3 regions of the Devosia yakushimensis genome follow, and region 1 is predicted to be linked to each of the others. Evidence: predicted binding sites of a transcription regulator. Region 1 holds the regulator's gene; each other region holds the start of a gene.
The links. The regulator LexA, encoded in region 1, represses DNA repair genes until DNA is damaged. The targets are predictions, from matches to a motif close to TGTTCNNNNTGTGTTCNG.
Positions count from the first base shown of each region.

Region 2: a site for LexA is predicted at 3,040-3,057, ahead of ruvC (crossover junction endodeoxyribonuclease RuvC). Genes of this name have one in related genera too.
Region 3: a site for LexA is predicted at 4,819-4,836, ahead of QQL79_RS18385 (helicase-related protein). Genes of this name have one in related genera too.

Region 1 is NZ_BSNG01000001.1:1,361,212-1,368,811, reverse strand. It holds gene trpC (indole-3-glycerol phosphate synthase TrpC) at 1-557, shown strand, start outside; gene moaC (cyclic pyranopterin monophosphate synthase MoaC) at 557-1,039, shown strand; gene QQL79_RS06790 (molybdopterin molybdotransferase MoeA) at 1,036-2,238, shown strand; gene lexA (transcriptional repressor LexA) at 2,347-3,060, shown strand; gene QQL79_RS06780 (YybH family protein) at 3,090-3,440, shown strand; gene QQL79_RS06775 (IlvD/Edd family dehydratase) at 3,491-5,287, opposite strand; gene QQL79_RS06770 (2-dehydro-3-deoxygalactonokinase) at 5,588-6,508, shown strand; gene QQL79_RS06765 (2-dehydro-3-deoxy-6-phosphogalactonate aldolase) at 6,522-7,133, shown strand; gene QQL79_RS06760 (SMP-30/gluconolactonase/LRE family protein) at 7,130-7,600, shown strand, end outside.
Region 2 is NZ_BSNG01000003.1:840-8,439, reverse strand. It holds gene QQL79_RS18585 (TIGR00282 family metallophosphoesterase) at 1-455, shown strand, start outside; gene QQL79_RS18580 (YebC/PmpR family DNA-binding transcriptional regulator) at 530-1,276, shown strand; gene QQL79_RS18575 (GGDEF domain-containing protein) at 1,322-2,104, opposite strand; gene QQL79_RS18570 (GGDEF domain-containing protein) at 2,179-2,934, opposite strand; gene ruvC (crossover junction endodeoxyribonuclease RuvC) at 3,101-3,607, shown strand; gene ruvA (Holliday junction branch migration protein RuvA) at 3,604-4,221, shown strand; gene ruvB (Holliday junction branch migration DNA helicase RuvB) at 4,218-5,255, shown strand; gene QQL79_RS18550 (metallophosphoesterase) at 5,287-6,105, shown strand; gene ybgC (tol-pal system-associated acyl-CoA thioesterase) at 6,102-6,500, shown strand; gene tolQ (protein TolQ) at 6,835-7,536, shown strand; gene tolR (protein TolR) at 7,538-7,600, shown strand, end outside.
Region 3 is NZ_BSNG01000002.1:236,143-243,742, forward strand. It holds gene cobT (cobaltochelatase subunit CobT) at 1-259, shown strand, start outside; gene QQL79_RS18365 (esterase-like activity of phytase family protein) at 256-1,263, shown strand; gene QQL79_RS18370 (queuosine precursor transporter) at 1,329-2,015, opposite strand; gene rpmB (50S ribosomal protein L28) at 2,149-2,433, opposite strand; gene QQL79_RS18380 (DUF3108 domain-containing protein) at 2,676-3,452, shown strand; gene QQL79_RS18385 (helicase-related protein) at 4,938-7,600, shown strand, end outside.

The sequences.
Region 1 (7,600 bases):
CCGGCGCCGCGTGCCTGTCCGTGCTGACCGACCGCCCCTCCTTCCAGGGCTCGCCCAGCTATCTGATCGAGGCCCGCGCCGCCACCCGCCTCCCGGTTTTGCGCAAGGATTTCCTGTTCGAAACCTATCAGGTCGCCGAAGCCCGCGCCTGGGGCGCCGATTGCATCCTGGTCATCCTCGCCGCCATTGGCGATGACGTGGCCCGCTATCTGCTCGACGCCGCCGCCGAATGGGGTATGGATGCCCTGGTCGAAGTCCATGACCAGCTCGAACTCGACCGTGCCCTCGCGCTGGGCGCCGAGTTCATCGGCATCAACAACCGCAATCTGCGCACTTTCGAAACCACGCTGGACACCTCGATCAACCTCGCCATCGGCGTACCGAAAAATGTCCTCCTGGTTAGCGAAAGCGGCATTATGACCCACGACCACGTGGTCAAGCTCGAACAGGAGGCCGGCATCGGCACCTTCCTCGTCGGCGAAAGCCTGATGCGCCAGGACGACGTCGCCGCCGCCACCCGCACCCTGCTGATGGGCGCGCCCGAGGCCGTCCGCTAATGGCCGAGGCCAGGCTCACCCATCTCAACGAGCGCGGCGAAGCCCATATCGTCGACATCGGCGACAAAGCCTCCACCAAGCGCCGCGCCGTCGCCCAGGCCCGCGTCATCGCCCAGCCGGCCACCATCACTGCCATTATGGGCGGGACCCTCAAAAAAGGCGACGCCCTGGCCGTGGCCCGCATTGCCGGCATCATGGCCGCCAAAAAGACCTCCGAGCTGATCCCGCTCTGCCATCCGATCCCGCTCACCAAGGTCAGCGTCGACATCTCGGCCGAGAGCGGCACCGCCATCCGCATTGAAGCCGCAGCCGAAACCACCGGCCAGACCGGCGTTGAAATGGAAGCCCTCGTTGCCACCTCCACCGCCGCGCTGACGCTTTATGACATGGCCAAAGCCATCGACCGCGCCATAGTCCTCACCGACATCTGCCTCCTCGAAAAGTCCGGCGGCAAATCCGGCGACTTCGTACGCACACCATGAGCCTCTTACCCGTCGAAGCCGCCATCGCCGCCATTCTCGCGCGCGTGCCCGCCGTACGCCCCGAAATCGTCGTCCTGGCTGACGCCAATGGCCGCGTCCTGGCGCAAACCCTGTTCGCGACCCACGACCAGCCCCCCTTCAATGCCAGCGCCATGGATGGCTATGCCGTCCGCGCCGCCGACATCACTCCCGGCCACCGCCTCACACTGATCGGCATATCGCAAGCCGGCGCCGGTTTCCCCGGCAGCCTGGCCGCAGGCCAATGCGTCCGCATCTTCACCGGCGCCCCGGTTCCTCCCGGCGCCGACGCCGTTATCATGCAGGAAGAAGCCACGCCAAACGGCAATCTGGTGACCTTCGCCGAACAGCCCAAGCCCGGCCGCAGCATCCGCGCCATCGGCAATGACTTCGCCACCGGTGATGCCCTGATCGAAGCCGGCGCCCGCATGGGCCCGATGCAGCTGGCCGTAGCCGCCGCCGCCAACGCCCCCGCGCTTACGGTTGCCACGCGCCCCCGCATCGCCCTCCTCGCCACTGGCGACGAACTGGTGCTGCCCGGCTCGCCCCTCGCACCCGACCAGATCGTCGCGTCCAACAGCTTTGGCCTCGCCCCCATGCTCGCCCCCTATGCCGCTGAGGTCACCGACCACGGCATTGCCCGCGACGACCGCGCTGCCCTGCGGGCCAAGCTCGAATCAATCTTCGCCGCCGAGCCGGACATTCTGATCACCACCGGGGGCGCCAGCGTGGGCGACCACGATATCGTCCAGGACGTGCTGCTCGAACTCGGCGTGACGCTGGATTTCTGGCGCATCAATATGCGCCCCGGCAAACCGCTGATGTTTGGCACCCGCGGCAAGACGCTGATTTTCGGCCTGCCCGGCAATCCCGTCTCGGCCATGGTCACCGCCACCGTCTTCATCAAGCCGGCTCTGCGCAAATGGCTCGGCTATGCCGAACAACCCAATTGGCGCCTGCCTTTGGCCGGCCCCACCCCGCCCAATTCCGCGCGCCGCCACTTCATGCGCGCCCAGCTGGTGCATACGCCCACCGGCCCCGAGCTGATGCCAATCTCCCAGACTGACAGCGGCCACACCTCATCCCTGTCCAACGCCGATATGCTGATCATCCAGCCAGAATTCGACCCCGGCGCCCCCGCCGGATCGACAGTCGAATCCATCCAGATCGACGCCTTTTGACTGTCTAGCCAAGAAAATCACGATGGGGCCGCTGGGGATATTGCGGAACATAACTGGAACACGTATAGTCGTTCTGCCTATGTTCCGAATCCCTGTGGAAGGCCGCCAATGCTGACGCGCAAACAACACGAGCTGCTGATGTTCATCCACGAACGGATGAAGGAAAGCGGCATCCCCCCCTCATTCGATGAAATGAAGGACGCCCTCGATCTGGCTTCCAAATCCGGCATTCACCGCCTGATCACCGCGCTTGAAGAGCGCGGTTTCATTCGCCGCCTGCCTAATCGGGCCCGAGCGCTCGAAGTGGTCAAACTCCCCGATTCGATGAACCCCTCGCTGGGCGGCCGCAAGGCGCGCTTCGAGCCATCGGTCATCGAGGGCACGCTGGGCAAAGTGTCCAATCCGCCGGCCCGCAAATCCGCCGGCGAAGATTATGCCCGGCCGATCTCCATTCCCGTCATGGGCCGCATCGCCGCCGGTACGCCCATCGAGGCCATCCAGACCCATTCCCACACCATTTCGGTCCCCCCCGAGATGCTGGGCGCGGGCGAACATTACGCGCTTGAAGTACGCGGCGATTCCATGATCGACGCCGGCATTTTCGATGGCGACACCGTCCTCATCAAAAAGCAGGAATCGGCCAGCACCGGCGAAATCATCGTCGCCTTGGTCGATGACGAGGAAGCCACCCTCAAGCGCCTGCGGCGCAAGGGCAACACCGTCGCGCTCGAAGCCGCCAACCCCGCCTACGAAACCCGAATCTTTCCGCCTGATCGGGTCAAGGTCCAGGGTCGGCTCGTCGGACTATTGCGAAAATACTGATTGTGGATCGCGCCACGCCTGAGGCGGTGATGGCAGCCTATGCCGAGCGTATCAATCGGCACGACTTTGAGCTGCTAACGCCGCTGATCGACGATGACGCGACCTTTTGGTTTAGCTCTGGTTCCTATCGTGGAATGGAAGCGGCGCGAGCCGCTTTCGAGCGCACCTGGCAACGCCTGGCTGATGAGACATATTGGCTGCAAGACCTGCGTTGGATCGCCAAAGCCGATGAGGCAGCATGCTGCATCTACAGTTTTCATTGGCAAACAACTCTCGAGGGGCAGATCATCCGTGGGAGTGGCAGGGGGACGACCGTCCTGGGCAAGCGGGATGGCATCTGGCGCATTCTGCACGAGCATTTGAGTGCCTTCCCCGAATAAAAAAAGGCCCGCCGATCGGCGGGCCTTTCTGCTTCAAGAGCTGGGTGTGCCTAGTGGTTGTCGCGCGGAACACCATTAGTCTGGGCAATCCGTTGGTATTTCTCGGCTGGCTTGAGAATGGCGCCGTCGCCAAGCTGGCCAACGATGCCACGCTGGATTTCCTGCCAGGGCGTCTGATGCTTGGGATATTTGTATCCGCCAGCCTCAGCCAGTTCCTGCCGCCGGGTGGCGATCTCGGCGTCGGAGATCAGGATATCGGCCGTACCCTTGTTGAGGTCGATCCGCACCTGGTCCCCGGTCTTGAGGATGGCGAGATTGCCGCCCGCCGCCGCTTCCGGCGATGCATTGAGAATCGAGGGGGAGCCCGACGTGCCCGACTGGCGGCCATCGCCAATACAGGCCAGCGAGTGAATGCCCTTTTTGATCAGGTAATCAGGGGGCCGCATGTTGACCACTTCCGCCGCGCCCGGATAGCCGATCGGCCCGGCGCCGCGCATGAACAGCAGCGTATTCTCGTCGATCGCCAGCGACGGATCGTCGATCCGGTGGTGATAATCCTCCGGACCATCGAACACCACCGCCTTGCCCTCGAACATGCCGGGGTGAGCCGGATTGTTGAGGTAGCGATCGCGGAACTCGGAGGAGATCACGCTGGTCTTCATGATGGCGTTGTCGAAGAGATTGCCGCGGAGCACCAGGAACCCGGCCTCGGTCTTGAGCGGATTGTCGAAATGCCGGATGACCCTGTCATCCTGGATCGGCGTATTGCGGCAATTCTCGCCAATGGTCTTGCCATTGACCGTCGGCGCATTCTCGCGGATCAGGCCCTGCCCCATCAGCTCGTTGACCACCGCCGGCACGCCGCCGGCATGGTAATAATCCTCGCCCAGATATTCGCCGGCCGGCTGCAAATTCACCAGCAGCGGCACCTTGTGCCCATAGGTCTGGAAATCCTGCAATTCCAGTTCCACGCCAATATGCTTGGCAATGGCCTGGATATGGATCGGCGCATTGGTCGAGCCGCCGATCGCGGAATTGACCACGATCGTATTGATGAAATTGTCCTTGGTCAGGATGTCCGAGGGCTTCAAATCCTCATGCACCATGTCCACAATGCGTTTGCCGGTGCGATAGGCCATTTCCTGACGATCGCGATAAGGCGCGGGGATCGCCGCCGAACCCGGCAGTTGCATGCCCAGCGACTCGGCCAGCGAGTTCATCGTCGTGGCCGTGCCCATCGTATTGCAATAGCCCGTCGAGGGCGCCGAAGACGCCACCAGTTCGATGAACTGGGCATAATCGATCTCGCCGGCCGCCATCATCTGGCGTGCCTTCCACACAATCGTGCCCGAGCCCGTCCGCTCGCCCTTGTGCCAGCCATTCAGCATCGGCCCGACCGACAGCGCAATTGCCGGAATATTGACCGTCGCCGCGCCCATCAGCATGGCAGGCGTGGTCTTGTCGCACCCAATGGTCAGCACCACGCCATCCAACGGATAGCCGTACAGCACTTCGACCAGGCCCAGATAGGCCAGGTTCCGGTCCAGCCCGGCCGTCGGACGCTTGCCGGTTTCCTGAATCGGATGCACCGGGAATTCGATGGCAATGCCGCCCGCTTCGCGAATGCCTTCGCGCACGCGCTCGGCCAGCACGATGTGGTGGCGGTTGCACGGCGAAAGATCGGACCCGGTCTGCGCGATGCCGATGATCGGCTTGTCCGATTGCAGCTCTTCGCGCGACACGCCAAAGTTCATGTAACGCTCGAGATAAAGCGCCGTCATATCTGGATTGTCAGGATTATCGAACCAAGCGCGCGAACGCAGCTTCTGGGGCTTGCTGGCAGTCATTTCCTCATACCTCACTGTCCGCGCTGGCGGATCGTGCCTCAACGATTGCAGCTTTCTAGCATGCCCATAGCGAGAGTGAACGGAATTCTGCCAAAAAATCATACTTTTTAGAGGCGCGGAAAAAAGCCCTGTGCAATGTTCCGAAACGCGTCTGCTCGCTTACCAAATGAGGAGACGAAACCATGCGGCTTGGGCCCTTCTTCTGTCGCGCCGGCAGCCACAGATTCTGGCTGGCTCCACCGGCGCTCTACGATTAGGGTCGCCCCGCCGGGATAAGGCATGCGGCTCAGGGGGAGTGATTTGACTGATATTGTGGATTGGGTCGCCGTTGATTGGGGCACCTCGAACTTGCGCGCCTGGGGCATTGCCGCCGATGGCGCGGTCACATTTTCGCGCAATTCCCCCAAGGGCATGGGTAAACTCACGCGCGAGGACTATCCCGCCGCGCTGAGCGAATTGCTCGACGGGGTCACCGGTACCCGCGCCGGCTCCATTGATGTGCTGGTCTGCGGCATGGCCGGCGCCCGCCAAGGCTGGCTCGAAGCGCCCTATCTCGAAGCCCCCACCGATCTGCGCCACCTGCTCGCCGGCGCCGTCCAGCCCGCCATGCCGAACACCCGCTTCGCGGTCTCGATTCTGCCCGGCGTCTGCCAGAAAAACGGCGCCGACAATGTCATGCGCGGCGAAGAAACCCAGTTACTCGGCCTCGCCGCCCTCCGCCCCGGCTATACGGGCGTGGTCTGCATGCCCGGCACCCATTCTAAATGGGCCCAGCTCAGCGGCACCCATATCGACCACTTCGCCACCGCCATGACCGGCGAATTGTTCGAAATCCTCAGCACTCATTCCGTGCTGCGCCATTCCCTCAATGGCCCGCTCGACGGTCCCGCCCGCGCCGAAGGCTTTGTTGCCGGCGCCGAAGCCGGCCTTGCGCGCCCCCAGGACTTGCTCGGCCAGTTGTTCCAGGTCCGCGCCGGCTCGCTCCTGTCCGGCCGCGCGCCCGATTGGTGCGCCGGCTTCCTGTCCGGCCTGTTGATCGGTACCGAGATCGGCAGCAATCGTCATCTCATCGGTGCCGAACCTGTGCCATTGATCGGCTCGGCCGCACTTTGCGCGCTTTATGCCGATGTGCTCGCCAAAACCGGCGCAACAGGCATCCCCGTCGATGCAACAGATGTGGTGCTGGCTGGTCTCAAAGCCGCCCGCAGCGCCATCGCCTGATCGGAGTTACCCCATGAATCATCGTCACATCATCGCCATCCTGCGCGGCATCACGCCACCCGAAACCGTCGCCGTCTGCGAGGCGCTGGTCGCCGCCGGGATCACCATGATCGAGGTGCCGCTCAATTCCCCCGACGCGCTGACCAGCATTGCGCTGGCCTCCAACGCCCTGGGCGACCAGGCCGCCATCGGCGCGGGCACCGTGCTCACCAAAAAGCAGGTCTGGGCTGTGGCCGATGCCGGGGGCACCTTCATCGTCTCGCCCGACACCAACAAAGCGGTGATCGAGGAGAGCGTGCGCATCCAGCTGCTCTCCTATCCCGGCGTATTCACCCCCACCGAGGCCTTCCGCGCCATCAAGGCGGGCGCCACCGGCCTCAAATTCTTCCCCGCCGAGGTGCTGGGCGCCAAAGGCATCAAGGCCATGAAGGCCGTGCTGCCACCCGAAGTCCCGGTCTATGCCGTGGGCGGGGCCAATCCCGACAATTTCAGCGAATTCTTCGCCGCCGGCTGCACCGGCTTTGGCCTGGGCACCTATATCTACAAGCCCGGCATGGACGCTGCCGCGGTCGCCGAGCGCGCCGCCACGGCCGTTGCCGCGTATGACACGGGCATGGCCCAATGACCCAGACGGCAAAGCTCCTGCTCGATAGCCAATGCGCCCTGGGCGAAGGCCCGATCTGGCATCCTGGCCGCCAGCAGCTGTTCTTCTTCGACATCAACGAGCAGACACTATTCGCCGTCACCGCCGCAGGTGAAATCGCCGATAGCTGGCTGTTCAACGAAATCGTCGCCGCCGCTGCGATTATCGATGACCACACCCTGGCGCTGGCCACCGAAACCGGCCTCAAGCAATTCGATCTCGCCACCGGCGGCATGAACCGCATCAACGAAATCGAAGCCGGCAACGCGCTGACCCGCACCAATGACAGCCGCGTCCATCCCTCGGGCGCGTTCTGGATCGGCACCATGACCAAGGGCGAACAGGAAACCCCGATCGGCTCGGTCTATCATTACCGCGCCGGTACGCTCACTACGCTCAAATCCGGTATCAAGATTCCCAACGCCACCTGTTTCTCGCCTGATGGCACC
Region 2 (7,600 bases), on a different contig from region 1:
TGGGGCCGGTGGATGATCCGTTCCGGGCGGTCGAAGCGGCGGTATCAGCCTGTCCCCTGGGCGAACAGGCCGATGCGATCATTGTCGATTTCCATACCGAGGCTACCTCGGAAATCCAGGGCATGGGCTTTTTCCTCGATGGCAAGGTCAGCCTTGTGGTGGGCACCCATACTCATATTCCCACTGCCGATCACCGCATCCTTAGAGGTGGCACGGCGCTGATGGCCGATGCCGGCATGTGTGGGGATTTCGACTCCATTATCGGGGTGGAAGCCGACGAGCCGCTCAACCGGTTCCTTACCGGCATTCCCAATGGCCGCTTCACCCCGGCCGAAGGGGAGGCGACCCTGTGCGGCATAGCGGTGGAGACCGATCCGCGCACCGGCCTCGCCCGCAAGGCGCTACCGGTGCGGATCGGCGGCGTATTGGGGCAGGCCGAACCCGACTTCGGCTAGCCACGCTTTATTTTTGGGCGGCCTGCCCCTATAAGCGGGCCAAATTCAAGTTATGACCGTTTCCGAGGTTTCGAATGGCAGGCCATTCCCACGCCAAAAACATCATGCACCGCAAAGGCAAGTCCGACGCGGTGCGCTCCAAGATCTTCTCCAAGCTGGCGCGTGAAATCACGGTTGCGGCCAAGCTGGGCATGCCCGACCCCGCCTTCAATGCCCGCCTGCGCCTGGCGGTCACCAATGCCCGCGCCCAGTCCATGCCCAAGGACAATATCGACCGCGCCATCAAGAAGGCCATCGGCAGCGATGGCGAGAACTATGATGAAATCCGCTATGAGGGCTATGGCCCGGGCGGTGTCGCCATCATCGTCGAGGCGCTGACCGACAATCGCAATCGCACTGCCTCCAATGTCCGCTCGTATTTCTCCAAGAATGGTGGCGCGATGGGGGAAACCAATTCGGTCGGCTTCATGTTCGACCGTATTGGCGAGATCACCTATCCGATCGCTGCCGGCACTGAAGACAAGGTGATGGAAGCGGCCATCGAGGCAGGCGCCGACGACGTCGAGAGCGACGAGGAAGGCCATTATATCTACACGTCCTTCGAGGCGATGGTGGAAGTTGCAGCGGCGCTGGAAAAGGTGCTGGGCGAGGCTGAATCGGTCAAGGCGATCTGGGAGCCGCAAAACAAGACGCCGATCGATGCGGAAAAGGGCAGCACCCTGATGAAGCTGATCAATACGCTCGAAGAAGATGACGACGTGCAGAATGTCTATTCGAACTTCGAAATGAGCGAAGAGGACATGGCCAAGCTCGCCAGCTGAGGCCTTCCGGTTTTGCGAAAGGGCGGTGCCGCGGCGCCGCCTTTTTCATGCGCTCTTTTTGAGATCCACCACCGGATGGTCGGTGATATGGGCAATTGTCACGCGATTGCGTCCGGTTTGCTTGGCGCCGTAAAGCCGCTGATCGGCGATATGGAATAGCTCGGAAAAGCTGGTGGGCTGGTCGAACACCGCCCCGCCTACACTGACCGAAAGCGGCCGGGACCGCCCATGGGGCAGGAAGACGGCCAGGTTGACCGAACGGCGGATACGCTCGGCAATGACCTCGGCGCTGCGCATGTCGGCGCCCGGTAGGTAAACGCCGAATTCCTCGCCGCCCATGCGCCCGACAATGTCGCCGCCGCGCAAGACGGCGCGGATCGAGCGGGCGATGATGGTCAGGGCCTCGTCGCCCGCATCATGGCCGAAGAGATCGTTGATGGCCTTGAAATTGTCGGCGTCGATCATCAGCAGGGCGCCGCTCGGCCTCTTCTGTTCCTTGGCCAATTGGGTTGCGACCTTGGCGGTGAAGGCGCCACGATTGAGACAGTCGGTCAGGCTGTCGGTCCGGGCGACCAGCCCAAGGCGCCGGTTGGTTATGGCCAGGCCCCGCAAACGCAGGCTGACATAGCCGAAAAGCGGCAATCCTAGGATGATCGGCAATATCGTGGCGCTGGCAATCGAGCGATGCAGCGCCTGCGTTCCCAGATCGTCGAAAAACAGCGCGTTGAAAGTGACTGAGACCACGATGCAGGCGAGGGTACCGAACAAGGTCGAGCGGGCAACGCCGGACCAGCTTTGCAAGGCGATCAAAGTCTTGGAAGGCAACATGAGGAACTCGCAAATGGGAGAAATCAAGCGCTGAAAATTTTTGGGGCAGTCCGGTTACATACTGGTCTCCAGGATCAGGCGGCTTGCATCATGGCGACGCGGTCCCGCCCGGTATTCTTGGCGTCGTAGAGCCGCTGGTCGGCGAGGCGGTAGAGGTCGGCAAAACGGGCTCGGCTCACATAGGCCGCGCCCCCGATGCTGACCGAAAGCGGGCAGGGCGTGTCGCCCGGAGCAAAGACAATCGCGCCGACGGCCATGCGAACCCGTTCGGCAGCCAGATCGGCCGTTTCCAGGCTCGCTTCCGCAAGGAAAATGCCGAATTCCTCGCCCCCGAGCCGCCCCACCAGGTCATGCCGGCCCACCGCGCCGCGAATGGCCTGGGCCATCAGGCGCAGGGCTTCGTCGCCATTGTGATGGCCGAAGGTGTCGTTGACGCGCTTGAAGTCGTCCGCATCCACGATCAGCAGCGCGCCGCCGTCGCCGGGCTGCTGATTGCGCCGTTCCAGATAGGTGGCGACCTTGCCGGTGAAGGCGCCGCGGTTCAGGCACCCGGTCAGCCAGTCGGTGGTCGCCATATGGGCGAGCTGCTCGTTGGCGAAGCGCAATTGCTCATGCTTGAGCACGAGGAAGAATGTCATCGGCCCGCCCAGAACGATCGGCATGATTACCGAGACCGCCAGCCCCTGCACATTCACGCCATTGGAGGACACTTCCATGATGACATTGGTCAGGATGACGGAAATGACGATTGAAACGGCGATGATCCCTCCGGTTACACGATAGACGTGAGCCCAAGCCCGCTTGGGGAGGCCCCTTCGTAATCCGGTCATCTGGTTCGTCCTTGCATTCCCGGATGTGAAGGTAGGAGGGGCTGCTGAACATGGTCTTGTCGGCTTGGGGACAATTTTATCGTTTCGCAGTTTTCCACCGGGTTCTGTTGCCTTTTTGTTCACATTCGGCTTGGTAAGTTGCCGTAGCCACACTAAGGATGTGCCTATGAATGCGAGCGTACGAATCATCGGCATCGATCCGGGCCTGCGCCGCTGTGGCTGGGGCGTGATCGAAACGCAGGGCAATCGGCTGAGCTTTGTGGCGGCAGGGACGCTGACGCCGCCAACCGATGGTGCGCTGGCCGACCGGCTTGCCGTACTCTTTGCCGGGCTTGGCGATGTGCTCGACCGGTTCAACCCGCATGAGGCGGCGGTGGAAGAGACTTTCGTCAATCAGGGCGCGCGCTCGGCGCTGATCCTTGGGCAGGCGCGGGGCGTGGCTCTGTTGACGCCGGCGGCCCGTGGCGTGCCGGTTGCCGAATATGCGGCCAATCTGGTCAAGAAATCGGTGGTGGGCACGGGCCATGCGGAAAAGGGGCAGGTGGAGCTGATGGTGCGAACCTTGATGCCGGCGGCGCAGTTCAAGGGCGCTGACGCGGCCGATGCGCTGGCGATCGCGATCTGCCATGCCCATCACCGGGTGGCCGCGCAGCGGTTGAGGGCGCTGGCATGATCGGGAAGCTCAAGGGGCTGGTCGACAGTTTCGGCGACGACTTCGCGCTGATCGATGTGGGCGGGGTGTGCTACGAAATCTTCTGCTCCAGCCGTACATTGCAGGCATTGCCCCGCGTGGGCGAAGCCTGCGTGGTGTTCATCGAGACTTTCGTGCGCGAGGACATGATCCGGCTCTACGGCTTTGCCACGGAAACCGAGAAGGCCTGGTTTCACCTGCTGATGACGGTTCAGGGCGTGGGCGCGCGTGTGGCGCTGGGGATATTGTCGGCCCTGTCGCCCGCCGAGATTTCGAGCGCCATTGCGCTGCAGGACAAGGCCATGGTCGGCCGCGCCAATGGCGTGGGGCCAAAACTTGCCGTGCGTATCGTCACCGAACTCAAGGGCAAGGTGCCGGCCGGACCGGGGATCGACGCCGGAACGCTGGGTCTGCAGGCCGCATTGGGCGAGGGACGGGCCGCGGGCAATGTGTCCGACGCGGTGTCCGCCCTGACCAATCTGGGCTATTCGAGCGCCCAGGCCTCGGCCGCCCTCGCCCGCATCGTGGCGCAAGAGGGGGACACGATATCAACCGAAAGACTGATCCGGCTGGGGCTGCGGGAGCTGAGTAGTTGACCGACCTGACTTCCCCCGCCGCCGGGCGTGACGATCCGCTTGATGTCTCCCTGCGCCCTTCCGGCTTTTCCGAATTTGTCGGGCAGGCGGCGGCGCGGGCCAATCTCGAAGTGTTTATTCAGGCGGCCAAGCAACGCGGCGCGGCGCTCGATCACGTGTTGTTCGTCGGCCCTCCGGGCCTGGGCAAGACCACGCTGGCGCAGATCATTTCGCGCGAGCTGGGGGTCGGCTTTCGCGCCACTTCGGGTCCGGTGATCGCCAAGGCAGGGGATCTGGCGGCGCTGCTGACAAATCTGGAAGAGCGCGATGTGCTGTTCATCGACGAAATCCACCGCCTCAATCCGGCCATCGAAGAAATCCTCTATCCGGCGATGGAAGACTTTCAGCTCGATCTGATCATCGGGGAGGGGCCGGCCGCCCGCTCGGTGCGGATCGATCTCGCCAAATTCACCCTGGTTGGCGCGACCACCCGCGCAGGGCTTTTGACCACACCGCTGCGCGATCGTTTCGGCATTCCCGTGCGGCTCAATTTCTATACGCCGGAAGAACTGGTGCAGATCGTGACGCGCGGCGCGCGGCTCTTGGGCATGCCGATGGCGGCCGATGGCGCCCTCGAGATCGCCCGCCGCTCGCGGGGGACGCCGCGTATTGCCGGGCGCCTGCTGCGCCGGGTCACCGATTTCGCGCTGGTCGACGGCGCTGCCCAGATCGACCGCAAGCTGGCCGACAAGGCGCTATTGCGGCTTGATGTCGATGCGCGCGGCCTTGATCAGCTCGACCGGCGCTATCTCACGACCATTGCCGATTTCTACAATGGCGGGCCGGTGGGCGTTGAAACCATCTCGGCGGCGCTAAGCGAGCCGCGTGACGCCATCGAGGAGATCGTGGAGCCCTATCTGATCCAGCAGGGCTTCATCCAGCGCACGCCGCGCGGCCGCATGCTCACCGGGCTCGCCTTCCAGCATCTGGGCAAGGTAGTGCCGCAGGGCTTTGTCGGCCTGCAGGCGAGTCTTTTCGAGGAGCCGGAGGAGTGAGCCTGGCTCTCCGGTTCGCTCACGGTGCCTCGTGACCCTGCATGTCACCCATTATGCGCCCAAGCCGCCGGCCTGGCCGCAGGACATGTCTCTGCGCATCGTGGCGCTGGCGGATCTCCACGCCTGCACGCCCTGGACGAATCCGGGGCACGTCGCTGAATTCTGCCGGCGCGCGAATGACCTCATGCCCGACATAATCCTCCTGCTCGGCGACTATGCCTCCGGCCCCCGCCTTTCGCTCGAGCTGGACCCGTCGCGTTGGGCCGCCGCGCTGGGCGCGCTATCCGCGCCGCTCGGCGTTCATGCCATTTTGGGCAATCACGACTATGACGGCTATAGCCGCGCCGATATTGCCCGCGGCCCCACCAGGGCGGAAACGGCACTCGCGGCAGTGGGCATTCCGGTCCATATCAATCGGGCAGTCCGCATCGCTCATGGCGGGCGCTATTTCTGGCTAGCGGGCCTGGGCGACCAGTTTGCCTTCTCGCCCAAGCACTCCAGGCGCTATGACCGGCTGGATGGCGTCGATGATCTCAAGGGCGCGCTGGCGCAGGTCAGCACGGACGAGCCCGTGGTGCTGATGGCCCATGAGCCCGATATTTTTCCCGAAGTTCCCGGCCATGTTGCACTCACCCTTTCGGGACACACTCATGGCGGGCAAGTGCGCCTGTTCGGCAAAACCCCGGTGGTTCCCTCGCGCTATGGCAGCCGCTACGCCTACGGCCATATCGTCGAGGAGGACCGCCATCTCATCGTTTCCTCGGGATTGGGCTTTTCCGGGTGGCCGGTGCGGCTGGGAACGAAATCGGAGATTGTAGTCGTCGACCTCGGCAAGGAAGGCGCGACATGACGCAGCATAGTTTTCCGGTCCGCATCTATTACGAAGACACCGATTTTTCGGGTAATGTCTATCACGCCGCCTATCTCAAGTTCTTCGAGCGCGGCCGGACCGAATTTCTGCGCGACGAGGGCATCCATCATTCCGAGCTGGCTGCGCAGGGCATTGCCTTTGCCGTGCGCTCGATGGAGCTCCAGTTCGATGGCGCCGCCCATATCGATGACCTGCTGACGGTAACGACCGAAGTTGCGACCATTTCGGGCGCCCGATTGACGCTGCGTCAGGCAATTTTACGTGATCAGACGGTGCTGACGCGGGCCAATGTTGTGGTCGTTGCCATCAAAACCGCCGGCGGACCGGCCCGGATGCCGCGGGAAATCCTCGCGCGCTTCGCCGCCAAGGCCTAGGACCATCCACCGTGTCATTCCCGCGAAAGCGGGAACCTCCGTTTGCTTGGAGAGCCCTAAAAACAGGGGTTCCCGCTTTCGCGGGAATGACACCGGGGGAACCTATGGCCTGGAGAATACTCAGGGGCGAGGCATTGGTGAGCCGCCGCCAAGACTCTCTTTGTTAACTACTCCTTGACCATAATTGCGGCAAAGGGACGCTGATCCCGTTTGTCGAGCCGCAAAGCCCGGCAAATGGGGCATTTCTCTTAATTTTGACAGATTTCGACGCCATCGGCTTGCGCTGTGGGTCGGGCATGTGGACCGGGCCGAAAAGGATCACTTCATGGAAGCCATGGATGCTGTGGGGGCGGTTGCCCCGCACGCTGACTTGTCCATCTGGGGACTGTTCTGGGCCGCTGACTGGATCGTCAAGGCCGTTATGCTTGGTTTGCTGGGCGCCTCGATCTGGTGCTGGGCGATCATCATCGACAAGACCATCACCTATCGTCGCACGCAGTCCGAGATGAACCGCTTCGAGCGCGTCTTCTGGTCCGGCCAGTCGCTGGAAGAGCTCTATCAGCAGCAATCTGAGAAGACGAGCGGGGGCATGGGCGCGGTTTTCGTTGCAGCCATGAAGGAGTGGAAGCGCAGCCACGAGCAGAATGCGGCGAGCTTCGTGGGCATGCAGCAGCGGCTCGACAAGGTGCTCGACGTGGCCATTGCCCGCGAGAGCGAGACGCTGGAAAAGCGCCTGGGCTTTCTGGCCACGGTCGGTTCGGCCGGTCCCTTTATCGGCCTGTTCGGCACGGTCTGGGGCATTATGAACGCCTTTACCGCCATTGCCGCCTCGTCCAATACCAATCTGGCCGTGGTGGCCGGGCCGATTGCCGAGGCGCTGTTTGCGACCGCCATTGGCCTCGTCGCGGCTATCCCGGCGGTTATCGCCTATAACAAGCTCTCGGCCGATGCCGGCAAGATGATTGGCCGGCTGGAAGGCTTTGCCGACGAGTTCTCGACCATTCTCAGCCGTCAGCTCGAAGCACGGAGCCGCTAGCATGGGTATGGGTGTCGCATCTGGCGGTGGAGGCGGAGGCGGTAGCCGCCGCCGTCGCCGTCGC
Region 3 (7,600 bases), on a different contig from region 1:
GCCGGTTGATGACAGCACGCAATCGGTCAATGCCGGCAATTATCTGGAAGCCCATTTGCGGCAGGTGATCGAAGATATCGAAACGCGCTCGCCCATTCAGCTGGTGGCGGTGGGCATCGGGCATGACGTGACGCGGTATTACCGCCGGGCGGTGACGCTGCTCGATGCGGAAGAGCTGGCCGGGGCGTTGACCGATGAGCTGGCGGCCTTGTTCGATGAGGAGCCTCCTGCCCAATCACGCCGGCGCGGCCGCGGATGAGATTGCTGCTTGCTGTCGGGATCGCGGCGCTGCTGGCGGGAATACAGCCCGCCGCAGCCGCCGAGGTGACCGTCAGCGCCGTCCAGATCACCCGCTTCAAGGATAGCGCGCTCGACCAGGGCGTGGATAAGTTGATCTGGCGGGGCGGCATCGCTCTCGTCAGCCAGGAAGATACGTTTGGCGGCCTCTCCGGGCTGACCTTTACCGGCGCCGATGGCCTTGTGGTCTTTGTCAGCGACCGGGGCAATTTCGTTTCGGGGCGATTGGCCTATGACGATGCGGGCAGGCTTTTCGGCCTCTTGGGCGTCAGCATCGAGGCCATGCGCAATTCCAAGGGCGATCCCCTGCCCCGGCAATATGCCAGGGATGCGGAGGCGGTCGACACGGTCTATCGCGACGGCGTGCCGGTGGCGGTGCGGGTGGGGTTCGAGCATCTGACGCGGGTTGCCGATTTTGCGCTCGCCAATGGCGTGCCGGGTGGTCCGGCGCGCGAGGTAGCGATCCCCGATTGGCTGAGCGGCTTGCGGAGCAATGAATCGCTGGAATCGGTCTGCATTGCGCCGCCGGGATCACCGATCGCCGGCTCGACATTGCTGCTCACCGAGGGCGAACTCGATGCCGACGGTAATCATCGTGGTTGGTTGCTGGGGCAGAAGGACAAGGGACCGGTCAGCTATCGCTCGAGTGGGGCGACCAAGCCCACGGAATGCGCTTTCCTGCCCAATGGGGATCTTTTGGTGCTGGAACGCGGCGTGTCGTTCCTGACCTTTTCCATGGCGCTGCGTCGTGTCCCGGCAGCGGAAGTGCGGGCGGGCAATGTGATGGCGGGCGAGGTGTTGCTGACGGCCGGCGGCGGGGAGGTCGACAATATGGAATCGATGGCGGTTTACACCGCTCCCGATGGCGAGACGCGGATCGTCATCGGGTCGGATAACAACTTTAATGACTGGCAGCGGAGCTTGCTGCTGGAGTTTGGGTTGCCTGAGGCGCCGATACGGCGGTGATGCCGGCTTGCAAGCCGCCTCGGCACCTCAGTGCTCACCGCCAGATCAGGTAGGTATTATTGTCGTCAGGCTCGCGCCCCAAGCGGTGGCAGGGGCATGATGCGGCCCATGAGCGCCCGATAGGGGGCGAGCAGCAGCAGGGCGGCGAGGAATTTGACCAGGAAATCGCCGGAGGCTAGCGAAATCCAGAGGGGGACTCCGGGGCCGATGCCGAGCCATGGCGCGGGGAAGGCGAGCGAGCCATCTTCAATGCCGAAGAGCAGATCGATGCCGGCCAAGGCAGGCGCAAAGGCGACTGAAAAAAAGATCGTGGTGTCGATCAGCGAGCCGAAGAGTGAGCCGGCGAGCGGGGGCAGATACCAGGCCCTGGCGGCGCGCAGGCGCGAGAAGATGGCGATGTCGAGCAATTGGCCGACGAGGAATGCCGCCGCCGAGGCCAGCGCGATGCGCTGAGTGGTCGCGGAACCGCCCTGGGGATTCCAGGGCAGGGGATGGTAGCTCAGATAGAAGGAGAGCCCCAGGCCGACCAGAAAGCCCACCAGCACGACAAGCCGGGCATTGCGCGGGCCGTCATAGCGGTTGGTGAGGTCGGTGACGAGGAAGGCAAAGGGGAAGGTGAAGGCGCCCCAGGTCAACAGGTCGGCCAGATTGACGGGGCCAAGCTGGACCTGGAGGGGGTAAAGCACCAGAACATTGGACGCGGCGACGACCACGACCATGGCGGCAATGGCCGCCAGGAAACGAGCAAGCATCAGAATGCACCTCTATATGGCTGCGGTTCGGCAATAGACCGAAGCAGCGGATTTGTTCTGGCCAGTATAGCGCAAAACAAAACCGCGTGGATAAGCCATCCACGCGGTCAATTCATGGGGTCGGCCGGTTCGCTTAGGCAGCGAGGGCGGCGCGAACTTCCTTCTTGATGCCCAGGGCAAGAGGGGACAGATCGGCATCGTCCTGCTTGAGCAGGAAGGCATCGAGGCCGCCGCGGTGCTCGACCGAACGCAGGGCAGAAGCGGTGATGCGGAGCTTGACGGGGCGGTTGAGCGCGTCCGAGATCAGCGTCACGTTCAGCAGGTTCGGGAGAAAGCGGCGGCGGGTGCGGTTGAGAGCGTGGCTGACATTGTTGCCTACCATTACGCCCTTGCCGGTCAGTTCACAGCGACGTGCCATTTGGGATATCCTAATTTGTGTAAAGGTCCTGCGTGGCGGCTAATCCCGCGACGGGCCTCGATTGTTGTGAAATCTGGGGGCTCTTTAGAGAAAACGGGGGGGTACGTCAAGACGACAGGGGCCGTAACCGCCGTGATTGCCTTGCATGGGCCACAAGGGCGCGGCAATTTCAAGGTAACAAGTGATTCGCTGCCGGCGTCCGGGCCTGCCTGCTCGCCCCCAAGTGTTGAGACGACGCGCCCTTGACCTATTTCCGTTCCGCCCTCGCTGCAATGGCCCTCATGGCCTCCACCCCGGTTCTGGCCCAGCAGGTCGATGCCGGCGCCAGTTATGTATTGACCCTGGGCGGCATCAACATCGCCATGATGGATGTCGAGCTCAGCGATAATGGATCGCGCTACGCGCTCGATCTTTCCGCCAATGTGGCGGGGATGGGAGCGATCGTCGCCAGCGGCACGGCCAGCGCCCATGCCTCGGGCAGCTCGAGCAATGGGCTGGTGTCGCAGGCGTTTAACCTCAAGACGCGGGCCAATGGCGAGTCGTTTGGCGTCGATGTGTCCTATGCGGGTGGGGCGGTCAGCGCATTCAAGGTCGAGCCGCCCATCGTGGATACCCATGACAGAGTGCCGCTGGAGCGCCGGCACCTGAGCGGGGTGGGCGATTTCCTCTCGGCTTTCGTGGTCAAGGGTGGCGCGCTCGACAAGGGGCTTTGCCAGCGCAAGCTCAATATCTTTACCGGCGTCGAGCGCTTCAATCTCGCCATGAGCTATGCCGGGGAGGATGAGGCTACCTCGCCACGCACGGGCTATCAGGGCCCGGTGGTGGTGTGCAGCCTCGACTATCAGCCGATCTCGGGGCATTTCACTGAATCGGAAATCACCAATTACCTGGCCGATACCAGCCGCATCCTGATGTGGTATGCGCCGTTGGGCGAGACGGGCTATTTCGTGCCCTATCGCGTGCTGGTGGGCACCAATATGGGTGATCTCTCCATGGTGATGACCAATATGCGCAAATAGAGCTTCGCCGCCGGGCCGTCCCGTTTCGATACGGTCAACGGCTTTTTTGCCAAAAATGCCGCCCGGGATCGGGCATTTTGCGGGGACCGTGCTGTTAAACCAGTGTGGTCCCTATGCTTTTTGCGGTTAGGGTTTTGTTTATCTCTGACGGCAAAGTGGCGATTTTTACCGCTTGGTGATGGAAATGAATGGCCCGGAGGCTGATTGCCGGGCGGGAGCCCCGGCCGGTTTGTCGATTGTGGGCGCGGGGCGGTCGGGTCCACCAGATATTGTGTGGAACAAAGCGGCATTGAGCGATTCTCCGTGATTCTTTCTGCGTTCGTTCCGGTTTTGGTTCGAAGGTTACAGCGGAGAGCGGTAGGGGCACCGAATTGTGCCGTTTCGGGACGTGCGCAAGCGCCGCCTGTGCCGCGGTTGTCGGATAGACGGACGGACCCCGAGACCAGATTCGCCTCGTGAGTAAATGAATATGAGGCGCAACTTGCCTCGGGGTGCCGGGCCTTGGTCGGAAGGCAGCATCGCGACCCCAACAGGTGACCTTGGCCCTCCTGCCCGCTGATCCGTCTGCGCATCCCGGAGCAAGGCGCGACCCCCGCTCCCCCGGCTGGCATCCGGACGCCGGTCGCTGCAGCGCCGCCCGTGTTCCGGATGATGGATGGATGATGCCACGGGATTTTGGAAGGGGGATAAGATGGGTAAGTCGGAGGGTTGTGCGTGTGGCCCACCCCACCCTCATTGCCTCGTGTTTACTTTGAACTAGTCCCACCCACGACGTCATTCCGACGAAGGCCGGAATCCGTGCCGTGAAACATCCGGCAACACCGTGGTTGTGGGAGCATGCGGACATGGATTCCGGCCTTCGCCGGAATGACACCGCATTCTTGAATGCGCCCCGAGTAAACACTCCCCCATCATGGTGAGGGGGAGGGCCAGGGAGGGTGACTGGCCGCAAGCTGGAGCCCGGCAGTCTGCCCTGGCCGCAGAACCCCCACCCTCGGTCCCTCCCCTCAAGGGGGAGGGAGGCGATGAACCGATGGCTCAGTGTTTAGGAGCAGATACCTCCTGTCCCGGCTTGGGACGGTCAATGGGAAAATTGTCAATGCGGGGAGCGGAAAGGCCGGGGCGAGCGGGGCGGAAAGGTCGAGGAGGAGGAAATTCTTGCCCTTGGGTCTCTTTACGCTTGCTTCATGAAGACGCGGAAATTGCCGATTTTTATCGTTTGGTAGGGGAGTTGAACGGGAAAATCGCGCCTGGCGCCGATAGGATCAGTCATTATGCCGCTCTGGTAGCCAGCGGCTGGATTGCCCACTAGGTCTAGTAGGGAACAAACCCGGATTCAGTGAGTCGCGCCGATTCGGTTCTGTTTCGTTCGCTTCATGTTCCGCGCATTAACCGGGATGACAATTGTGTGGCAAGGGCTGTCCTGTTGCGGGACAGCCAATAGCGGGCTCGCAACCGGATCAAACAGCCCCTACATTGGCGACGATGACTTTTGCACCCTACCAATCGGTCAAGGCGATTCTCGGCCCGACCAATACCGGCAAGACCTATTTCGCCATCGAGCGGATGCTGGCCCACCCAACCGGGATGATCGGGCTGCCGCTGCGTTTGCTGGCGCGCGAGGTCTATACGCGGGTGGTCGAACGAGTGGGCGAGCAGGCCGTGGCGCTGGTGACCGGGGAAGAGCGGATCGTGCCGGCGCGGCCGCGCTATTGGGTCTGCACGGTCGAGGCCATGCCGATGGATATCCATGTCGATTGCGTGGCGATCGACGAGATCCAGACGGCGATCGATTTCGATCGTGGGCACGTCTTCACCGACCGGCTTCTCAATGCCAGGGGGAGCCAGGAAACGCTGCTGCTGGGTGCGGCGACCATGGCGCCGGTGATCCGCAAACTGCTGCCCAATGCCGATATCGTGGACCGCCCGCGATTCTCCCAGCTCACCTATGCCGGGTCCAGGAAGATTTCGCGCCAGCCGGCGCGCAGCGCCATCGTCGCCTTCTCGGCGCGGCAGGTCTATGCCATTGCCGAACTGATCCGGCGCGAGCGGGGCGGGGCCGCCGTGGTGATGGGCGCGCTCAGCCCGCGCACGCGCAATGCGCAGGTCGAGCTCTATCAGAATGGCGATGTGGATTTTCTGGTCGCCACCGATGCCATCGGGATGGGGCTCAACCTGGACATCCACCATGTCGCCTTTGCTGACGACACCAAATTCGACGGGCACCAGAGCCGGCCCCTAACTGCGGCAGAATTGGGGCAGATTGCCGGCCGGGCAGGGCGCCATGCGCGCAATGGAACCTTCGGGGTGACGGGTGGCACGGAGGGATTCGACGAAGAAATGGTGGTGGCGCTCGAAACCCACGATTTCGAACCCGTCAAAGTGCTGCAATGGCGCAACAATAGACTAGATTATTCATCCATTCCCGCGCTGCTCGACAGCCTCGAAAAGCCACCGGAAAGCCGCAGTTTGACACGGGTTCCGGTGGCCACGGACCAGCGCGCGCTGGAGTTTGTGGCGCGCAATGAAGCGGGCAAATTGGCCCGTGGTCTGGATGGCGCGCGTCTCCTGTGGGAATGCTGCCAAATCCCTGATTATCAGGGCATTTCTCCGGCCAATCACGGGGAGATCGTGACCCGGATTTATTCGGATTTGAAGCGAATTGGAACGGTCAGCGAGGACTGGATTGCCGAGCAGGTTCGCTTTTGCGACAATGCCAGCGGGGACATCGATACACTCAGCAACCGGATCAAACAAATCCGCACGTGGACCTTTGTCGCCAACCGCAAAAACTGGCTTGCAGACCCTTCACATTGGCGCGAAAAGACCCGAGACATTGAAGACCGCCTGAGCGATGCCCTGCATGAAAGGCTCACTCAGCGGTTCGTCGACCGGCGCACGAGCGTCTTGCTCCGCCACCTGAAAGACAAACGTATGGCATCTCCCGAGATCAATGAGCGTGGCGAAGTTCGGCTGGAAGGCCATCTGATCGGCACACTCGAAGGCTTCCGCTTTACCCTCTCCCGCAATGACGGGGACGTCGATACCAAGGGGTTGCGGGCGGCGGCCGATCATGTGGTGGCGCCCGAAATTCACAATCGGGCCGATCGGCTGGCCGGGGCGCCCAACGAAGAATTCGTGCTGGCGACCGATGGCAGGCTGCGCTGGAAGGGCGATATCGTCGCCGAACTGATCGAAGGCGATGCGCTCTATCGCCCACGTATCCTGATGCTGGCCGACGAGACGCTGACGGGCGTCGACCTCGAGCGCGTGCAGGACCGGCTGGCGCTGTGGCTGCGCCATCATATCAATACCGTGCTCGAAAGCGTCATGGCGCTGGAAGCCCCGGCCGATCTGGACGGGGCGGCGCGCGGCATTGCCTTCCAGCTTTACGAGCATCTGGGGCTATTGCCGCGGGCGCAGGTGGCCGACGAGGTCAAGGCGCTGGATCAGGACGTGCGCGGCAAGATGCGCAAGCTGGGCATCAAGTTCGGCGCCTATCACATCTTCCTGCCGCTGGCGCTGAAACCGGCGCCGCGCGAATTGGCGCTGATTCTGTTTGCGCTCAAGAATGGCGGTATCCGCCAGCCGGGCGTGACGGATATCCCCCATATCGTGCTGTCGGGCCGCACCTCGTTCCTGGTCGATCCGGAAGTTGATAGCCGGCTTTACGAGATTGCCGGCTTCAAGGTGGCGGGCAAGCGCGCGGTGCGCGTCGATATCCTGGAACGGCTGGCCGATATCATCCGGCCGCTGATCGCGCTCGATCCGAGCCGGCACCAAGGCGAGGTGCCCGTCGGCGCGGCCGAGGGGAACGGGTTCCGCGTGACGGTGGAGATGACGTCGCTGTTGGGCTGTTCGGGCGAGGATTTCGCCTCGATCCTGACGTCGCTGGGCTATCGCGTGAAGCGCACGCCCAAGGTTGTGGTGCCTGTCGCGGCGGAAGCCAGCGCGGAAGCGCCGGCGCTCGACGAAGTGCTGGCGGAAAATCCGGCGGTGCCCGAGGTGGTGGCGGAAGCCCCGGTTGAGGCTGTGGTGGCCGAAGTCGAGCCTGCTCCCCTGGCGCTTGAGGGCGAAATTCCGGCAACGACGATCATCGAGGCTGAGCCTGCCGTGGTGGCCGATGCGGCGCCGGCGGAGCCCGAATT